Regions from separate parts of the Arthrobacter sp. GmRoot5-12 genome, predicted to be linked through region 2. Evidence: riboswitches for the same ligand, from Rfam matches in the RefSeq annotation. Region 2 holds a riboswitch; each other region holds the start of a gene.

Region 1 (4,312 bases), 430 kb from region 2:
CGCCGCCGTCGCCGCCGCCGCGGTGACCAGGACCTGGAGCTGACCGGCGGGGAAGGCGACGACCCGCCCAACACGGTGACGAGGGTCCGTGCCCCGCGCGCGGTCAGTGAAGCGCCGGTCAACAACCGGGTCACCAGCGTCAAGGGCTCCACCCGCCTTGAGGCCAAGAAGCAGCGCCGCCGCGAATCCCGCGACACCGGCCGCCGCCGCACCGTCATCACCGAGGCCGAGTTCCTGGCCCGCCGCGAATCCGTGGACCGGCAGATGATCGTCCGCCAGCGCGACGACAGAATCCAGATCGCCGTCCTTGAAGACGGTGTCCTGGCCGAGCATTTCGTGTCCAAGACCCAGCAGGACTCGCTCATCGGCAACGTCTACCTGGGCAAGGTCCAGAACGTGCTGCCGTCAATGGAAGCTGCGTTCGTGGACATCGGGCGTGGCCGCAACGCCGTGCTGTACGCCGGTGAGGTCAACTGGGAAGCCGTCAACCTCGAAGGCAAGCAGCGCCGCATCGAGAACGCGCTCAAATCCGGCGACACCGTCCTGGTCCAGGTGACCAAGGATCCCGTCGGCCACAAGGGCGCCCGGCTGACCAGCCAGATCTCCCTTCCCGGCCGCTACCTGGTCTACGTGCCCGGCGGCTCCATGACCGGCATCTCCCGCAAGCTGCCCGACGTCGAACGCAACCGCCTCAAGCGCATCCTCAAGGACCGCCTGCCCGAGCACGCCGGCGTCATCGTCCGGACCGCCGCGGAAGGTGCCTCGGAAGAGGAACTGACGCACGACATCAACCGCCTGCGCGCCCAGTGGGAAGGCATCGAAAGCCAGTCCCAGTCCACCAAGATCCTGGCCCCGGAGCTGCTGTACGGCGAACCGGACCTGACCATCAAGGTGGTCCGGGACGTCTTCAACGAGGACTTCTCCAAACTGATCGTCTCCGGTGAGGAGGCCTGGGACACCATCGAGGCCTACGTCACGTACGTGGCGCCGGACCTGGTGGGCCGCCTCGAGAAGTGGACCAAGGACCAGGACATCTTCTCCGCCTGGCGCATCGACGAGCAGATCCACAAGGCCCTTGAGCGGAAGGTCTTCCTGCCCTCCGGCGGCTCCCTGGTCATCGACCGCACCGAGGCCATGACCGTGGTGGACGTCAACACCGGCAAGTTCACCGGCAGCGGCGGCAACCTCGAGGAAACCGTCACAAAGAACAACCTGGAAGCCGCCGAGGAAGTGGTGCGCCAGCTGCGGCTGCGCGACATCGGCGGCATCATCGTGATCGACTTCATCGACATGGTGCTCGAATCCAACCGCGACCTGGTCCTGCGCCGCCTGGTGGAATGCCTGGGCCGCGACCGGACCAAGCACCAGGTTGCCGAGGTCACGTCGCTGGGCCTGGTCCAGATGACCCGCAAGCGCATGGGGACGGGCCTGCTGGAAGTCTTCGGCGAGCAGTGTGAGGCCTGCGCCGGCCGGGGCGTAGTGACGCACGACGATCCCGTGGAGCACCGCCGCGCCAACATTGTGGCGGCCGAGCACCACGTCCAGCGCGCCGACAGCCGCCCCGAAGCCCGCGGGGAAGCCCACCGCCCCGAAGGGCAGCGGGCCGATGGCGGCCAGCCCGGAGTCCGTCCCGAGCGCAAACGGCGGCGGGGACGCGGCGGCCAGCAGCCCGAGGCTGCCCCGGCGCCTGCTGTCCACGTCCACACCGTCCTGCCGGACCCCACAGACGCAGAGCGGCACGCCAAGGCAGAGGCCACCCGGCTTGCCCTGGCGAACATCGCGGCTGCCGCCCATGCGGCCCACCTGCATGACGATGAGGTGGCAGCCACCCGGCAGGCACCGTCCGCCGAGCCGGCGCAGGTCCCTGTTGAAGAGAAGCACGACGCCGATGGCCCGGCACGCCCCGCAGCTGTCCTGACCTTCGGCGGCGAGGAAGTCCCGCTTCCCTTCGTGGAGCACGCTGAGGACCAGCATCCCAGGCCCGCCCTCACGCTGGACCGGCTCGCGGAAGCCTTCGCCCACCTCGGCCAGCCGGCTTCCCCGGTGGAGAACGCGCCCGCCAAGGCCGCAGACACGGTGAAGCCGGCCGAACAGTCAGCGCCCGAACAGTCGGTGCCCGAACAGCAGCCCGGCGGGGGAGCGCAGGCGCGTGCCGCCGTGAAAGCTCCGGTGGAAAAGGACTACTCCGACCACACGCTGGAGCAGTCCCGGCAACGCAGGCCGCGGCGCCACCGCGCTGCCAGCCGTGCCCAGGGTGCCGCAAATGAAACCGCTGTCCAGCACCACGAGAACGTCCAGGCGACAGGCGCGGGGCACTCGCACGCAGCCAAGGCCCCGGACACCGCCAAAGCACAGCCCGCTGCGGCGGAGCCCGGCAAGCCGGCAGGGGAACCGATCATCCTCGGCGTCGGCGTCCCCGCCTCGGAGCTCTAAGCCAAGGCGCAGTTAACGCGCCACCCAGGAAGTCCCCGTCGTGCGGACTGTCCCCCATGAATCCAGGGGGAACAGTCCACGGACGGGGACTTCCTGCATGCGCGGGTGCTGTCACCTTTCCGCCGGGTACGCCCCAGCGGCTACTCTGGAACCCGACACGGGGTGCCGCGCAGAAGGCCGGCTGAGATCCACACCCGTTGAACCTGTCCGGCTAGTACCGGCGAAGGGATGTCTGTTGTCTTCGACCCTCTCCATGCCCCTGCCCACAGCGTCCGGCGTGGCCCCCGCGCTGCCTGGGGGCCGCGATGTCCCGCGCGTCCTCTCCATTGCAGGCTCCGACCCGTCCGGCGGGGCCGGGATCCAGGCGGACCTCAAAAGCATTGCCGCCCATGGCGGATACGGCATGGCCGCGATCACGGCACTCACGGCGCAAAACACCCGGGGTGTGCAGTCCGTCCACGTCCCGCCGGCCGGCTTCCTGGCCCAGCAGCTGGGCGCGGTCAGTGACGACATCAGCATCGACGCCGTCAAGATCGGCATGCTGGGCGACGAGTCGGTGATCCGCACTGTCCGCCAATGGCTCGAAAAGGCCCGTCCCGCCGTCGTGGTCCTGGACCCCGTCATGGTGGCCACCAGCGGCGACAGGCTGCTGAAGGAATCCGCCGAAGCCGCGCTCCGGGAACTGCTGCCCCTTGCCCACCTCATCACCCCCAACCTTCCCGAACTCGCGCTGCTGCTGGGCACGGAGCCGGCGAAAGACTGGGACACCGCGCTGGACCAGGGCAGGCGCCTGGCGGAAGCCACCGGAGCCACCGTGCTGGTCAAGGGTGGCCACCTTTCAGGCCTCGACTGCCCGGATGCGCTGGTCAACGCTTCGGGCCTCCTGGGCCCGGACGTGGTGGAAGTGCAGGGGAAGCGGGTTTCCACGCGGAACAGCCACGGGACGGGCTGTTCCCTGTCCTCTGCCATGGCAACAGTCCAGGCCCGTTTGGGCAATTGGGAGGCATCACTGCGAACGGTCAAGCCCTGGCTGGCCGGCGCACTTGAGAACTCCGGCCAATTGGAGGTGGGCCAGGGGAACGGCCCCGTACACCACTTCCACCACGTGCGGCCGGTCCTGGAGGAGGGCGGCTTCGCGGCCCGGTTGTGGTCGGAAGCCCAACAGGACCTGGCGGACATCTACGCACTGGACTTCATCCACGGCCTGGCGTCAGGAGACCTTCCGGAGAAGGACTTTGCCTACTACCTGGCGCAGGATGCCCTCTACCTGAACGGCTACTCCAGGGTGCTGGCACGGGCCAGCGCGCTGGCCCCCTCGGAGGCCGAGCAGCTTTTCTGGGCCGGATCCGCGCAGCAGTGCCTTGAGGTGGAATCGGAACTCCACCGCTCGTGGCTCAGCACCCGCCCGGCCCCGAAGGGCCTGGGCCCCGTCACCAAGTCATACGTGGACCACCTCACGGCAGCGTCGGCGTCGGGCAGCTATGCCGTCCTCGCCGCCGCCGTGCTTCCCTGCTTCTGGCTCTACGCCGAAGTCGGCGGGAAGCTCCACGCCCGGTTCCTGGCCTCGGGCGAACCGGACGGCCATGCCTACGCGGCCTGGCTCCGGACGTACGCCGACGAGGGCTTCGCCGAAGCAACCCGCAAAGCCATCGCCATCGTGGATGCAGCCGGACGGACCGCGCCGGACCATGAGAGGGCGGCGATGGTGACGGCGTTCAAGCAGTCCTGCCGCCTGGAAGTGGAGTTCTTCGACGCGCCGAGGCTGCATTCCTGACCCCCGCGGGCCGGGCCCGGCTATGATGGTGGAGCACGGTTGCGGCGGTTCCTGCCGGGCTGTGGTTACTACCACAGCCGGCCCGCCTGAACCAGCCTCATTTGC
Region 2 (4,312 bases):
TGATGCCCGGCAGGAGCGGCAGGGCTTCCCGCGCCCAGTCCGGAACATCCCCGCCATTGCTGAGGGCCTCGCAGATCACCAGCACAAAGCGGTCCACCAGGCGGCGGAGCGGCGCGGTGGTGTGGGCATAGGCCGCGCCGATGGCAGACTGCACGCCGTCCTCGGGGACCGTTCCGTCAAAGGCGGTATAGGAGGCGCCCCGGAACAGCATGCCGGCGGAATGCATGATGGCCAGCTGGCGGGGATCGGTGGGATCCAGGGAACGCAGGTATTCGCCGTAGCTGACTTCACCGTCCCAGGGCCTGCCCAGCACCTCGGTCTGCAGCCGGAAATGCTTCAGCGACCGTTCGTCCGGGGCGGGCATGGTGCGCAGGATTCCCACCTTGCCCTCCAGCATGAGCTGCGCGGCGGCCATCCCGGTCATCAGGGAAATCTGCGCGTTCCAGTCCTCCACGGGAAGCTGCGGTACGGCAGCAATGCGGTAGCCGCCGTCGGGCAGCTGGACAATTTCCTGCTCGGGCATGTTGAGGCTGGCCCCGCCGCGTTCCCGCTCCAGGGCCACCCGCTTCAGGCCCACCTCGCGGAGGAGCCGCAGCACCGGCGAGGCCGTCCCGGCGTCGAGGTCTTCCTGCGCACCCTTGTAGCTGAGCTTGTCGCGGCTGCGGACCCGCGCCCGCCTGACGCCCACCGACACAACCGTTGCGTCGCCGTCGAGCGTGAAGTCCCATACGAAAGCCGAACAATCCTGGCCCGGCAGCAGGCTTCCTGCCCCCTCGCTGATCACTTCCGGGTGCAGCGGAATCCGGCCGTCCGGAGCGTAGAACGTCTGGCCGCGGCGCCGGGTCTCGGCGTCCAGGGGACCTCCCGGCGCAACAAACGCCGGCACATCGGCGATCGCGTACATTACCCGGTAGCCGTTCCCGTCCGGTTCGATGAACACCGCCTGGTCCAGGTCCGTGGAGGAGGCCGGATCGATGGTCACGAACTGGACGGCGGTCAGGTCGTAGGACGGAAGCTTCAGCGCTGCCACAGCGGCCCGGGCATCCGCCACTGCCTCAGCCGGGTACGGTCCCGGCAGTTCAAGTTCGGTGCGCAGCAGGCCCAACGCCTCTTCCAGGGCGTTCCTGTGGTCATGGACGTTTGGAGCCAGCCGATGATGTGACACAAAAGTCAGCGTAGCTCCAAGTCCGCCGATATGGCATCAGGCGGCGGCGTCCAATGCGTCGAGGAGGGAGGCGGCAGCGGCGGCGGGATCGGAGGCCTCGGTGATGGCGCGCACCACCACGATCCTGCGCGCACCGGCTTCCGCCACCTGGTGGACGTTTCCGTGGTCAATGCCGCCAATGGCGAACCAGGGCACGGGGTCCGCCGCCTGCCGTGAGGCCTCGGCGGCATACTTCACCAGGTCAGTGCCCACGGCGGACCTGCCGGGTTTGGTGGGGGTTGCCCAGACCGGACCCACGCAGAAGTAGTCCAGCCCGGCTGGTCCGGCAGTTGCTGCCAGGGCGGCGTCCACCTGCCCGGTGGTGTGGCTGGAGAGCCCGATGGCGGCGTTGCCGTTGACCAGCGTGCGCGCCGCCGCCAGCGGCAGGTCCTTCTGGCCGATGTGGAACACCGGTGCCCCGGAGAGGACGGCGATGTCCGCACGGTCATTGACCGCCCACAGCTTTCCGTGCCGTACCGCGGATTCCTTCAGCACCGCCAGGAGGTCCAGTTCCTCGGCCGCCTCGATGGTCTTGTCGCGCAGCTGGATGATGTCCACGCCACCGGCGAACGCGGCGTCAACGAACTCCGCGAAGTCGCCGCGGTCCCGGCGCGCATCGGTGCAGAGGTACAGGCGGGCTGCCTTCAGGGCGTCGTTGTCCCGTGAATTGACGACTTCGGTGGCTGGAGCGTGGTGGCCGGCGGGAAAGGATGGGGTGGACACATTCATGCGTGCAAGCCTAGTTCCTCTAAACTGGGCTGGTACTGCGGGAGCCCGCGGCGGCTGTCACAAAGCGCCGGGCTGAGAGGGCGTCAGAGCCGACCGCTTGACCTGATCCGGTTAATGCCGGCGTAGGGAAGGAACCCACATGCGTACCCCCTTCACCCATCACCCCGGGTCCGCCCGCAGCTCCATTCCCTCCACCCTCCGGGCCGACGTTGCCGTCATCGGCGGGGGAGTGGTGGGGCACGGCATTGCCTGGGAGGCGCAGCGTTCCGGGCGCTCGGTGGTCCTCATTGATGACGCGCCCGGTACCGGCGCCAGCTGGGCGGCGGCCGGCATGCTGGCTCCCGTCAGCGAACTGCATTACCAGGAGGAAGAGCTCCTGGAACTGATGCTTGACGCATCATCGCGCTGGCCCGGGTTCGCCGCCGGGCTGGGCAGGGCAACGGGCGCGGATTCCGGATACCTGACGACGCCGACCCTCGCCGTGGGTGCCGACGCGGCCGACCGCCGGGCGCTGATGGACCTGCGCACAGTCCAGCAGGCCAACGGGCTGGCGGTGGAACCCCTGACCGTGCGGGAGGCCCGGAAGCGTGAGCCGCTGCTCAGCCCGGCCATTGCGTGCGCACTTGATACCCCGGCGGACCACCAGGTGGATCCCCGGCGCCTGGTGGCCGCCTTGCGGCTGGCCCTGGCCGGCGCGGCGCAGGAGCAGCCCCAGCTGGCGGTTGCCGGGGCAGTGGAAGGTTTTGCCGTGCCGGAGCGGGCAGCCGGGCTGCTGTGGGAGGGCGGAACGGTTTCCGGGGTCCGCCTGGCCGGCGGCGGCACGGTGCTGGCAACGGAGACCGTGGTGGCCAATGGCCTGCAGGCGGGGGCGCTTGACGGCCTGCCGGACGGCCTTGAGCTGCCGCTGCGGCCCGTGCACGGGGATATCCTGCGCCTTGCCGTTCCCCGCCACCTTCAGCCCTTGGTGACGTCAACGGTGCGCGGCCTGGTCCACGGCATCCCCGTGTACATCGTTCCCAGGCAGGACGGGACCGTGGTGATCGGAGCTACGCAGCGGGAGGACGCCCGCTCCGATGCCGTGAGTGCCGGCGGCGTCTACCAGCTGCTGCGGGATGCGCAGGCTCTGGTGCCCGCCGTCGCTGAACTCGAACTCCTGGAATGCACCGCCCGCGCCCGCCCCGGTACCCCTGACAACGCGCCGCTCCTGGGCCGGGTGCCGGCCGCTCCGGGCGCCGGGGGAGGACAGGCCGGGCACGTCCCCGGACTCATCATCGCCACCGGGTTCTTCCGGCACGGAGTCCTGCTCACTCCCGCCGCGGCGGCCATCTGCAGGGAACTGCTGGACGGCAGGGCCGATCCCCGCTGGGGTCCCTTCAGCCCGGACCGGTTTTCCAGGCCGGCAACGGCAGCAACAAGCCCCCACATCAAGGAGACTGCGTGAACATCACCCTTAACGGAAACCCGCACACGGTGGCCGACGGAGCTTCGATCACCACGCTGGTCAGCGAGGTCACCGGACGCCCGCTGGCGGACAACGGACAGGCGACCGACGGCGGGAAACTCGGCGTCGCCGTCGCGCACAATGCCCAGGTGGTGCCGCGCAGCCAATGGTTCGCCACCGCGCTCGCCGACGGCGACGACATCGAACTTGTTACAGCAGTACAGGGAGGCTGACGCCATGACCGAAACCAGCACCATCAACCCTGCAGGAAACGCCGGTGCCGGCGACGCCCTGGTGATCGACGGCGTCGCGCTGGGTTCCAGGCTCATCATGGGCACCGGGGGAGCGCCCAGCCTCGATGGCCTGGGCGCGGCGCTCCTTGCCTCCGGCACCGCACTGACCACCGTGGCCATGCGGCGCTACTCCACGGCTGAAACCGGCTCGCTGTTCCAGCTGCTGGTGGATCATGGAATCCGGGTCCTGCCCAATACGGCCGGCTGCTTCACGGCCAGGGACGCGGTCCTTACCGCGGAACTGGCCCGGGAGGCCCTGGAAACAGACTGGGTGAAACTGGAGGTCATCGCCGATGAACAAACCCTCCTGCCGGACGCCGTGGAACTGGTCGAGGCCACCGAGCAGCTGGTCAACCGCGGCTTCAAGGTCTTCGCCTACACCAACGACGATCCTGTGCTGGCCCTGCGGCTGGAGAACCTTGGAGCCACCGCCGTCATGCCGCTGGGTGCCCCGATCGGCACCGGCCTGGGGATCCTGAACCCGCACAACATTGAGCTCATCGTTTCCCGGGCCTCCGTGCCCGTGGTCCTGGATGCCGGCATCGGCACGGCATCCGACGCCTCCCTTGCCATGGAGCTGGGCTGCGACGCCGTGCTGCTGGCCACGGCCGTGACCCGCGCCCAGAACCCCACGCTCATGGGAGA
Region 3 (4,312 bases), 340 kb from region 2:
CGGCGACCCTCAGGCGGTCAGCCAGCGCCCCGACGTCGTCACCCGAGGGAACCTCGATGAGCACCTCGCCCAACCCAAGGGTGTCCTTGCGGGGGCCGGCGCCGCGACTGTTCCAGACGTTCATGGCCATGTGGTGGTGGTAGCGGCCCGCGGAAACGAACAGGGCCTGCCCATGCCAGCCCGCCGTCTTCTCGAAGCCCAGGGTACCCACGTAGAAGTCCCTGGCGGTCTGGACGTCGCCAACCTGGAGGTGGACGTGCCCCACGCCTGCGGACGTCCGTCGCTGGCCTTCGAGGGATTCCTCAGTGAGGTGCTGCTCCAGGTAGCGCTGCGGCGGAAGCGCCAGGCTGTCCATCACCACGTCCGTCCCGTTCCAGGACCAGTTGCTGCGCGGCCGGTCCCAGTACAGCTCGATGCCGTTGCCCTCGGGGTCGGTGAAGTAGAAGGCCTCACTCACCAGGTGGTCGGCGCTGCCGGTGAAGGACCGGGGTTCGTACTGGGCTGCCGTGGCGATGGTGGCAGCCAGGGAAGCCTGGTCCTCGAACAATAGGGCGGTGTGGAACAGGCCGGCCTCTCCCCTGCCGGGAAGGTGCAGCCCGGGGGCCGGCGCCAGGTGGACCAGCGGCCTGCCGAGCCTGCCCAGGTAGAGCCCGCCGTCCTGCTCCGCCACCGCCTCCAGGCCCAGTGCGCGCTGGTAGTAGTCGGTCATGACCTTCATGTCGCCCACCTTGAGCATTACCGTACCCATGGCGAGGTCGGCAGGAAGAAGATCCTGGCTGCTGGCTGCGTCGGTCATTTGAAGGCTCCTTGTGTTGGAGGCCGTCACTTCGGCGGCCTGTCACATATTAAAATTACTTGAAGCTTCAATTTATTCCAAGTAGCGGAACCAAATAACTCAACGGATGATGCGGCCGCCCAGCACCACGTGCTCCAGCGCCGTGATCGTGTCCGGGGTGGTCCGGGGGTCGTCCCGGCACACCACGACGTCGGCCCGCGCGCCTTCCTCCAGGCTGTCAACGCCCAGCCACGCACGCGCTGCCCAGCAGGCGGCATCCAGAGCCGCATGCATGGGCAGGCCGGCCCCGTGCAGGGCGAGGATCTCATCTGCGATCCTGCCGTGCCGGATCACGCTGCCTGCGTCCGTGCCGGCAAAGATCCGGACGCCGGCGGCATGGGCCTCCGCCACCCGTTCCAGCCTGCGTTCCCACAGGGCACGCATGTGGGCGGCGTAGCGCGGAAACTTTGCGTCCGCCTGCTCCGCGATATCAGGAAAGGTGGCGATGTTGATGAGGGTGGGCACGATCGGTACGCCCTGCTCCACGAACCGGGGCAGGTGGCGCGGCAGCAGCCCCGTGGCGTGCTCAATGCAGTCAATGCCGGCGTCCAGCATTTGGTCCAGGGTGTCTTCGGCGAAGCAATGTGCCGTGACCCGGGCACCTTCATCATGGGCAGCCTGCACAGCGTCACGCACGACGGCGGCAGGAAAGGAGGGCGCAAGGTCGCCGGCGCTCCGGTCGATCCAGTCGCCCACCAGTTTGACCCAGCCGTCGCCGTCGCGCGCTTGCTTCCGCACGGCCTCCACGAGCCCGTCGGGTTCGACCTCCGCCGCGAAGCCGCGCAGGTAGCGGCGTGTGCGGGCCACATGCCGTCCTGCACGGATCAGTACCGGGAAGTCCCGGCCGCCCTGCATCCAGCGGGTATCGGCAGGTGAGCCGGCGTCGCGGACCAGCAGGGTTCCGGCGTTGAGGTCAGCCAGCGCCTGCTCCCGGGCAATGGCGGGTTCCACCGGGCCGTCGGGACCCAGGCCGATGTGGCAGTGGGCGTCGACGAACCCCGGCAGCACCCAGCCGTCGAGTTCCCGCGCCGGAGCGGCAGCGGGCCGGCTGAACGTGAGCTTGCCGTCCACCGACCAGAGTCCATGGCGTACCCGGTCCGGTGCGGCCAGGACGGGTCCGCGAAAGTAGATGATGTCTGCCATCGGGCTTCCTTTCGATGCCCGGTCAGGCTAGCACCCGCGAATGTGACACCGCCCTTTCGGGGGCCTGTGGTAGCTTCTTCTCTGACCACACGGGAGCCCTTGCAGGGGCTGAGATCGGGCTGACGCAGCCTGCGACCGTTGAACCTGTCCGGGTAATGCCGGCGAAGGAAGTGAGTATTCCCTTGAGTACGCAAAACACCCAGTTGAACCCTGCCCACCTGCCGTCCACCGGGGGTTCCGGAGCCGGCTCCACGCCCCAGGTGAACCAGTCCGAAGTGACCCGGTCCCTGGCGTCGCATTCGCTGGCCTATATCGACGACGCCGGGTCCGGCATCCGGGTACCCGTCACGGAAATTGCCCTGGAGCCATCGCCCAACGGCCAGCCGAACGCACCGTTCCGGACCTACCGGACGGCGGGGCCGGGAAGCGACCCCGTCCGCGGCCTGGAGCCCTTCCGCGCGGAGTGGATCGTGGCGCGCGGAGACACCGAGGCCTACAGCGGCAGGGAACGCAACCTGCTCGACGATGGCCGCTCGGCCGTCCGCCGCGGCGCCGCCTCCGCGGAGTGGCAGGGCGCGCAGCCGGTGCCCCGCCGCGCCGTCGACGGCCGGACGGTGACCCAGATGCACTATGCCCGGCAGGGCGTCATCACGCAGGAGATGCGCTTCGTGGCGCTGCGCGAGAACTGCGATGTGGAACTGGTCCGGAGCGAACTGGCCGCCGGCCGCGCCATCATTCCGAACAACATCAACCATCCGGAATCCGAACCGATGATCATCGGCAAGGCCTTCCTGGTGAAGATCAACGCCAACATCGGAAACTCGGCCGTGACGAGTTCCATCGCGGAGGAGGTGGACAAGCTCCAGTGGGCCACGCAATGGGGCGCCGACACCGTTATGGACCTGTCCACCGGCGACGACATCCACACCACGCGGGAATGGATCATCCGCAACTCCCCCGTCCCGATCGGCACCGTGCCGATCTACCAGGCCCTGGAGAAAGTCAACGGCGAGGCCAACGCGCTGACCTGGGAAATCTTCCGGGACACCGTCATTGAACAATGCGAGCAGGGCGTGGACTACATGACCATCCACGCCGGCGTGCTGCTTCGCTATGTCCCGCTGACCGCCAACCGGGTGACGGGCATTGTGTCCCGCGGCGGCTCCATCATGGCCGGCTGGTGCCTGGCCCACCACCAGGAGAACTTCCTCTACACGCACTTCGATGAGCTGTGCGGGATCTTCGCGAAGTACGACGTTGCCTTCTCCCTGGGCGACGGTTTGCGCCCCGGTTCGACGGCGGACGCCAACGACGCCGCCCAGTTCGCGGAACTGGACACGCTCGCCGAGCTCACCCAGCGCGCGTGGGAGTACGACGTTCAGGTCATGGTGGAGGGGCCCGGCCACGTTCCCTTCCACCTGGTCCGGGAAAACGTCGAGCGGCAGCAGGAACTCTGCAAGGGGGCCCCGTTTTACACCCTGGGCCCGCTGGTGACAGATGTTGCTCCGGGCTATGACCACATCACCTCAGCGATTGGTGCCACCGAGATTGCCCGTTACGGCACCGCGATGCTGTGCTACGTCACCCCGAAGGAACACCTGGGCCTGCCCAACAAGGACGACGTGAAGACCGGCGTGATCACCTACAAGATCGCCGCGCACGCGGCGGACCTGGCCAAGGGGCACCCGGGGGCGCATGAACGGGACGACGCCTTGTCCAAGGCGCGGTTCGAATTCCGCTGGCGGGACCAGTTCGCACTGTCCCTGGACCCGGTGACGGCTGAGGCGTTCCACGACGAGACGCTGCCGGCTGAGCCTGCCAAGACGGCGCACTTCTGTTCGATGTGCGGGCCCAAGTTTTGCTCCATGCGGATCAGCCAGGACATCCGCGACGAATTTGGTTCCGCGGAGGCGCAGGCGGCACTGGCCGATGCTGCGGCCGGGATGGGCGGGAAGAGCGAGGAATTCCTGGCGGCCGGCGGCAAGGTCTACCTGCCGGAACTGCGGGTGCCTGCTGACAGCTAGGACGCGCGGGCCGGCTGGCTCCGGCTGACCTGGCTGATGAACTGCCGGATGGCCCGGTCCCCGTCCGGGGAGTCATGGGGCCGGTGTCCTCCCGCGGCAACGCGGTGCAGGGCACCGGTCTCCCGGAGGTACCCGGCGATTTCCTCGTAGAGCGGTTCCCACCCACCGGTCAGCACCAGCGTGGGCACCCCGGGAACAATGTGCAGCGGCGCCTCCCATGACGGGGCCTGGAGCCGCAGCCTGCGGGCGGACCTTTTTTCTTCCGTGGTGGCGGGCTGCTGGAGGTCGGTGGCGAAGACCCGCCGGACGA
Region 4 (4,312 bases), 1.1 Mb from region 2:
GAACGTGGGTTCATCCAGGACCAGGACCTGCGGGCTGGCGGCAAGGACGGTGGCCACGGACAGCCGCCGCTTCTCGCCACCGGAGAGCGTGTAGGGGTTGGCGTCCACCAGCGCGGTGAGCCGCAGCCGCTCCAGCAGTTCGTCCACCCGATCCTCGCCGTGGCCCAGGTGCCGGGGGCCGAACAGCAGTTCGTCAAGCACCTTGCCGGTCACGAACTGGTGCTCCGGCTCCTGGAACACCGTCCCCACTCGGGAAATCAACTGATCCGCCTTCCACCGGTACGGGTCAATGCCGGCACCGCGGCTCAGGTCCATGGTGGCGGAGACCTTTCCGGACACCGGTTCCAGCAGCCCTGCCAGGGTCAGGGCGAAAGTGGACTTGCCGGCGCCGTTGGGACCCGTCACGGCGAGCGCCTGCCCGGCGCGCACCTGCGCGGCCAGGCCTTCCTGGACCGGTGACGGCGGAATCTTCCTTAAGCCCTTGCGTCGGGGACGTTCGCGGGCGACTCCCAACTGTTCGGCCGCGAGCAGGAGGTTTCCCGTGCCGGGGGCCGGGACCACCGCCCGGGCACGGGTTGCCGGGACGTAGCCGGGGACCCACACACCGGCGGCGGCCAGCATGGCCCGCGCCTCCGTGAGCACCCGGGCCGGCGGCCCGTCCAGGAGTACGGCGGGATCCGCGGCGGAGCCCGGCTGCAGGACCACGATCCGGTCCACCAGGTCCTTCCACACGGACACCCGGTGCTCCACCACCACCAGCGTGGCCCCGGTCTTGTCCAGGCACCGCGCCACGGCATCGCGGACCTCCAGCACGCCGTCCGGGTCCAGGTTGGCGGTTGGCTCATCCAGGAGGATCAGGCCCGGGCGCATGGCCAGGATGCCGGCCAGCGCCAGGCGCTGCTTTTGCCCGCCGGACAGGGCCGACGTCGGGTGGTCCAGCGGCAGGTGGGACAGTCCGACGTCGGCAAGCGCCTCGTGCACGCGCGCCCAGATTGCTTCCCGTGGGACGGCAAGGTTTTCGGCACCGAAGGCGACGTCGTCCCCCACCCGCGACAGGACCACCTGCGTCTCGGGGTCCTGCTGCATAAGTCCGGCGCGCCCGCGCTGGGCGCGGGGCACGGCGCCGTCAACCAGCAGCGAACCCGACTCGTCGGCGTCCCCCGCCTCGCCGCCGTCGTCGTTAATGTCCCCCAGCACCCCTGCGAGCGCATGCAGGAGCGTGGACTTCCCGGCACCCGAGGGGCCGAGCAGGAGCACCCGCTCCCCCGGGCTGATGTCCAGGTCAAGCGCATGGACGGCAGGCTTGGCCCTGCCGGCGTGCCGCCACCCCCAGCCCCGGGCTGTGACGGCGGCAGGGCGGACGGTGCCGCCGTCACGCTGGGCTGGTGCCATCAGGAGAAGACAGGCTCCGTGGCGGCCTTGCGCGAAGCGAAGGAGCTCAGCACGCCCGTACGCGCCAGGCCGCGCGTGGCCAGCCACGACAGGGCGCCGGCGAGAATGGCGCCGGAGAGGGTGGTCAGCACGATGTACGCCAGCTTGTCCGCACCGGAGTAGGCGATGTTCCAGCCCCACGGTGCGAACGAGTCATTCAGTCCGCAGAAGAATCCAGCCGCGGCGCCTGCCAGCAGGGAGACAGGCAGGTTGAACTTGCGGTAGACGAAGATGGCGAAGATGATTTCCGCGCCGAGGCCCTGGATGAAGCCGGAGAAGAGGACCGAGGCACCGTACTGGGACCCCATGAGGAGTTCCCCGGTGGCGGCCACGGTTTCACAGAACAGGGCGGCTCCGGGCTTGCGGATGATGAGCATTCCCAGCACGCCGGGAATCATCCAGCCGCCCGCCAGCAGCCCGGTCAGGGGCGGGTAGGCGGCATTCATGGGGGCAGAAAGCGCGGCTGCTCCCTGGTCCCACGCCCAGAAAATGACGCCGCCCGCGATGGCCACCAGCGCGGCGACCACGATGTCCACGACGCGCCAGGACTTACTGGTGGTCTTCTTGATTGCTGCAGTACTCATGTGATCCTCCTGGGAAACAGGAGGGGAAAGTGGACCCGGCTGACGGCTGTTGCCGTGCAGCCGCGGCACTTTGAGAACTCGACTCCCTTGCGCCGGTACTAACCGGATCAGGTTCGAGGGTCTGCGGCTGTCCGCACTCTCAGCGCCCACCTGCGGTGCCCGGCTTGTGCCAGGATGTCCGACGGCGGCGCTCCCCTGTCGTTATTAGTGGTGCTTTTGGATGGGTAAGGCTTTTTGAACTGCCCTTCCGGGCGTGGTCAAGTTTACACCTGGCGGGGGTAGATTGAGGGCCATGAGCGCCATTCCACCGGATGTGACCGGATTCGATCCCGATTCCGCCGACGCCCAGCTGGAGGGGTCGCTGGAAGCGTCGATTGCCCGCATCGAGGCGGAGGTCCGGGAGCTCCAGTTCCCCGGCTTTTCGCTGGATGACGCGTTGAACCTGGGCCTGCTCCTGGTGGAGCTGGGCAAGGAGCGGTCCCTTCCCATCGCCATCGACATCACCAAGGGCGAGCAGGTCCTGTTCCACGTCGCGCTCCCGGGCGCCACGCCGGACAACGGGCACTGGACCCGCGCCAAGCAGCGCACTGCCGCCCGGTACGAGGTGCCGTCACTTTTAGTGGGGCTGCGGGGCCGGCTGGGCGGCGGCCGGATCGAGGACAACGCCTGGTTCGACCAATCCCGGTATGCAGCCCATGGCGGCGCCTTTCCGATCTACGTCACCGGCGTTGGCGCCGTGGCCACGGTGACCGTCTCCGGGTTGCCGCAGCTGCAGGACCATGACCTGGTGGTTGAGGCGCTGCGCGACATCCTGGGGTCGTCGCTGCGGGATTAGGCGCCGGGGACCTGCCGCCAACAGGAAGCCTGCTTAGCTTTTATTAGTAATCATGCTTACTATATTGGTTCGCGGGTTTCGAGGAGGACAGGGCATGGGAGTCACCATGGGCGGTCCCGCGTTCGTTCCCGTCACCAGCGCGGCAGACCAAGGAGCACCATGAGAATCCCGGAATCCAGAGGCCCCCTCAGCAACGCCCTGTTCGCACTCCTTGCGCAGGCTCCGGCCGAAGCCGGGACGGGGCTGGACGGGCTGTACCACCTGGCGGCACGGCAGGTGGCCGGCACTAGTGACATCATCGGCGACGAGGACATCCAGCTGGCCCTCTTCTGCCTCTACGAGCTCCACTATTCCGGCCTGGCCGGCGTCTCCGACGACTGGGAGTGGGAGCCGGCGTTAATCCGGGTCCGGCAGCTGGTCGAGGCACCGTTTGAGGCAGCCCTCCGTACCGCCGCGCACCAGGCCGCCGCAGACTTCGAACTGCCTGCCGGTGCCCTGACCAGCGACCAGGTAGCCGACGTCCTGTTCGGCCTCGCAGCCACGGACACCGGGCCCAGCGTCTCCCGCTACGTCGCCAGGAAGGCGGGCCTGGACCAGCTCCGGGAGTTCCTGATCCACAAGTCGATGTACCAGCTGAAGGAAGCCGACCCGCACACGTGGGCCATTCCGCGGCTCAGCGGACGGCCCAAAGCGGCCCTGGTGGAAATCCAGGCGGACGAATACGGCGGCGGCCGCCCCGAGCGCATGCACAGCGCGCTGTTCGCCCGGACCATGCGCGGTTTGGGCCTCGACGTCAGCTACGGCGCGTACGTGGATGCCGTCCCCGCTGTCTCCCTCGCGTCCGTCAACCTCATGTCGCTGTGCGGCCTGAACCGGCGGCTCCGGGGTGCCATCACCGGCCACCTGGCGATCTACGAGATGACCTCCTCCCAGCCCAACCGGTTCTACGGCAACGGATTCCGCCGGCACGGTTTCGGCGCGGACATCACCCACTACTTCGATGAGCATGTGGAGGCCGACGCCGTCCACGAGCAGATCGCAGGCCGGGACCTCGCCGGCGGCCTCGTCGAAGCCGAACCGGAACTCCTCGCGGACGTCCTGTTTGGGGCCACTGCCGCCATGGCCCTCGACGGCCGGCTGTCCGCCCATCTGATGTCCTCATGGGAAGCCGGCGCATCATCGCTGCGGGCGGCCGTGCCGGCCGCAGCATGACTACGACGAAAGCGGTGCAGGCATGAAACCCGGACAGCATGGAACAGGATCGGACATGGACCACGAATCCGCCGCGGGCTCCATCGTGGTCTGCCCGGACGGGCCCCTGATCGTCAGGGGTGATTTCGAGATCGTCACCCCATCCGGGGACGCGGTGCCCCGCGACCGCAGGACCGTTGCGTTGTGCCGCTGCGGCGCCTCGGCCATCAAGCCCTACTGCGACGGCACGCACAAGATGATCAAGTTCCGC

Evidence for each region. Region 2 has a riboswitch for thiamine pyrophosphate ahead of thiO (glycine oxidase ThiO). Riboswitches for the same ligand answer to the same signal wherever they lie in the genome.
Region 1: another riboswitch for thiamine pyrophosphate. It lies ahead of thiD (bifunctional hydroxymethylpyrimidine kinase/phosphomethylpyrimidine kinase); the one in region 2 lies ahead of thiO (glycine oxidase ThiO).
Region 3: another riboswitch for thiamine pyrophosphate. It lies ahead of thiC (phosphomethylpyrimidine synthase ThiC); the one in region 2 lies ahead of thiO (glycine oxidase ThiO).
Region 4: another riboswitch for thiamine pyrophosphate. It lies ahead of AC6JAM_RS10250 (ECF transporter S component); the one in region 2 lies ahead of thiO (glycine oxidase ThiO).

The regions. Positions count from the first base shown of each region.
Region 1 is NZ_AP046056.1:3,791,884-3,796,195, forward strand. Features, by position in the region: gene AC6JAM_RS17535 (Rne/Rng family ribonuclease) at 1-2,433, shown strand, start outside; TPP riboswitch at 2,582-2,679, shown strand; gene thiD (bifunctional hydroxymethylpyrimidine kinase/phosphomethylpyrimidine kinase) at 2,687-4,207, shown strand.
Region 2 is NZ_AP046056.1:3,364,566-3,368,877, forward strand. Features, by position in the region: gene AC6JAM_RS15590 (RNB domain-containing ribonuclease) at 1-1,165, opposite strand, end outside; gene thiE (thiamine phosphate synthase) at 1,202-1,933, opposite strand; TPP riboswitch at 1,961-2,079, shown strand; gene thiO (glycine oxidase ThiO) at 2,073-3,374, shown strand; gene thiS (sulfur carrier protein ThiS) at 3,371-3,607, shown strand; gene AC6JAM_RS15610 (thiazole synthase) at 3,612-4,312, shown strand, end outside.
Region 3 is NZ_AP046056.1:3,704,138-3,708,449, reverse strand. Features, by position in the region: gene AC6JAM_RS17100 (VOC family protein) at 1-796, opposite strand, end outside; gene AC6JAM_RS17095 (amidohydrolase family protein) at 896-1,978, opposite strand; TPP riboswitch at 2,058-2,165, shown strand; gene thiC (phosphomethylpyrimidine synthase ThiC) at 2,161-4,002, shown strand; gene AC6JAM_RS17085 (alpha/beta fold hydrolase) at 3,999-4,312, opposite strand, start outside.
Region 4 is NZ_AP046056.1:2,246,094-2,250,405, reverse strand. Features, by position in the region: gene AC6JAM_RS10255 (ABC transporter ATP-binding protein) at 1-1,392, opposite strand, end outside; gene AC6JAM_RS10250 (ECF transporter S component) at 1,392-2,015, opposite strand; TPP riboswitch at 2,082-2,222, opposite strand; gene AC6JAM_RS10245 (heme-degrading domain-containing protein) at 2,308-2,850, shown strand; gene AC6JAM_RS10240 (iron-containing redox enzyme family protein) at 3,010-4,062, shown strand; gene AC6JAM_RS10235 (CDGSH iron-sulfur domain-containing protein) at 4,118-4,312, shown strand, end outside.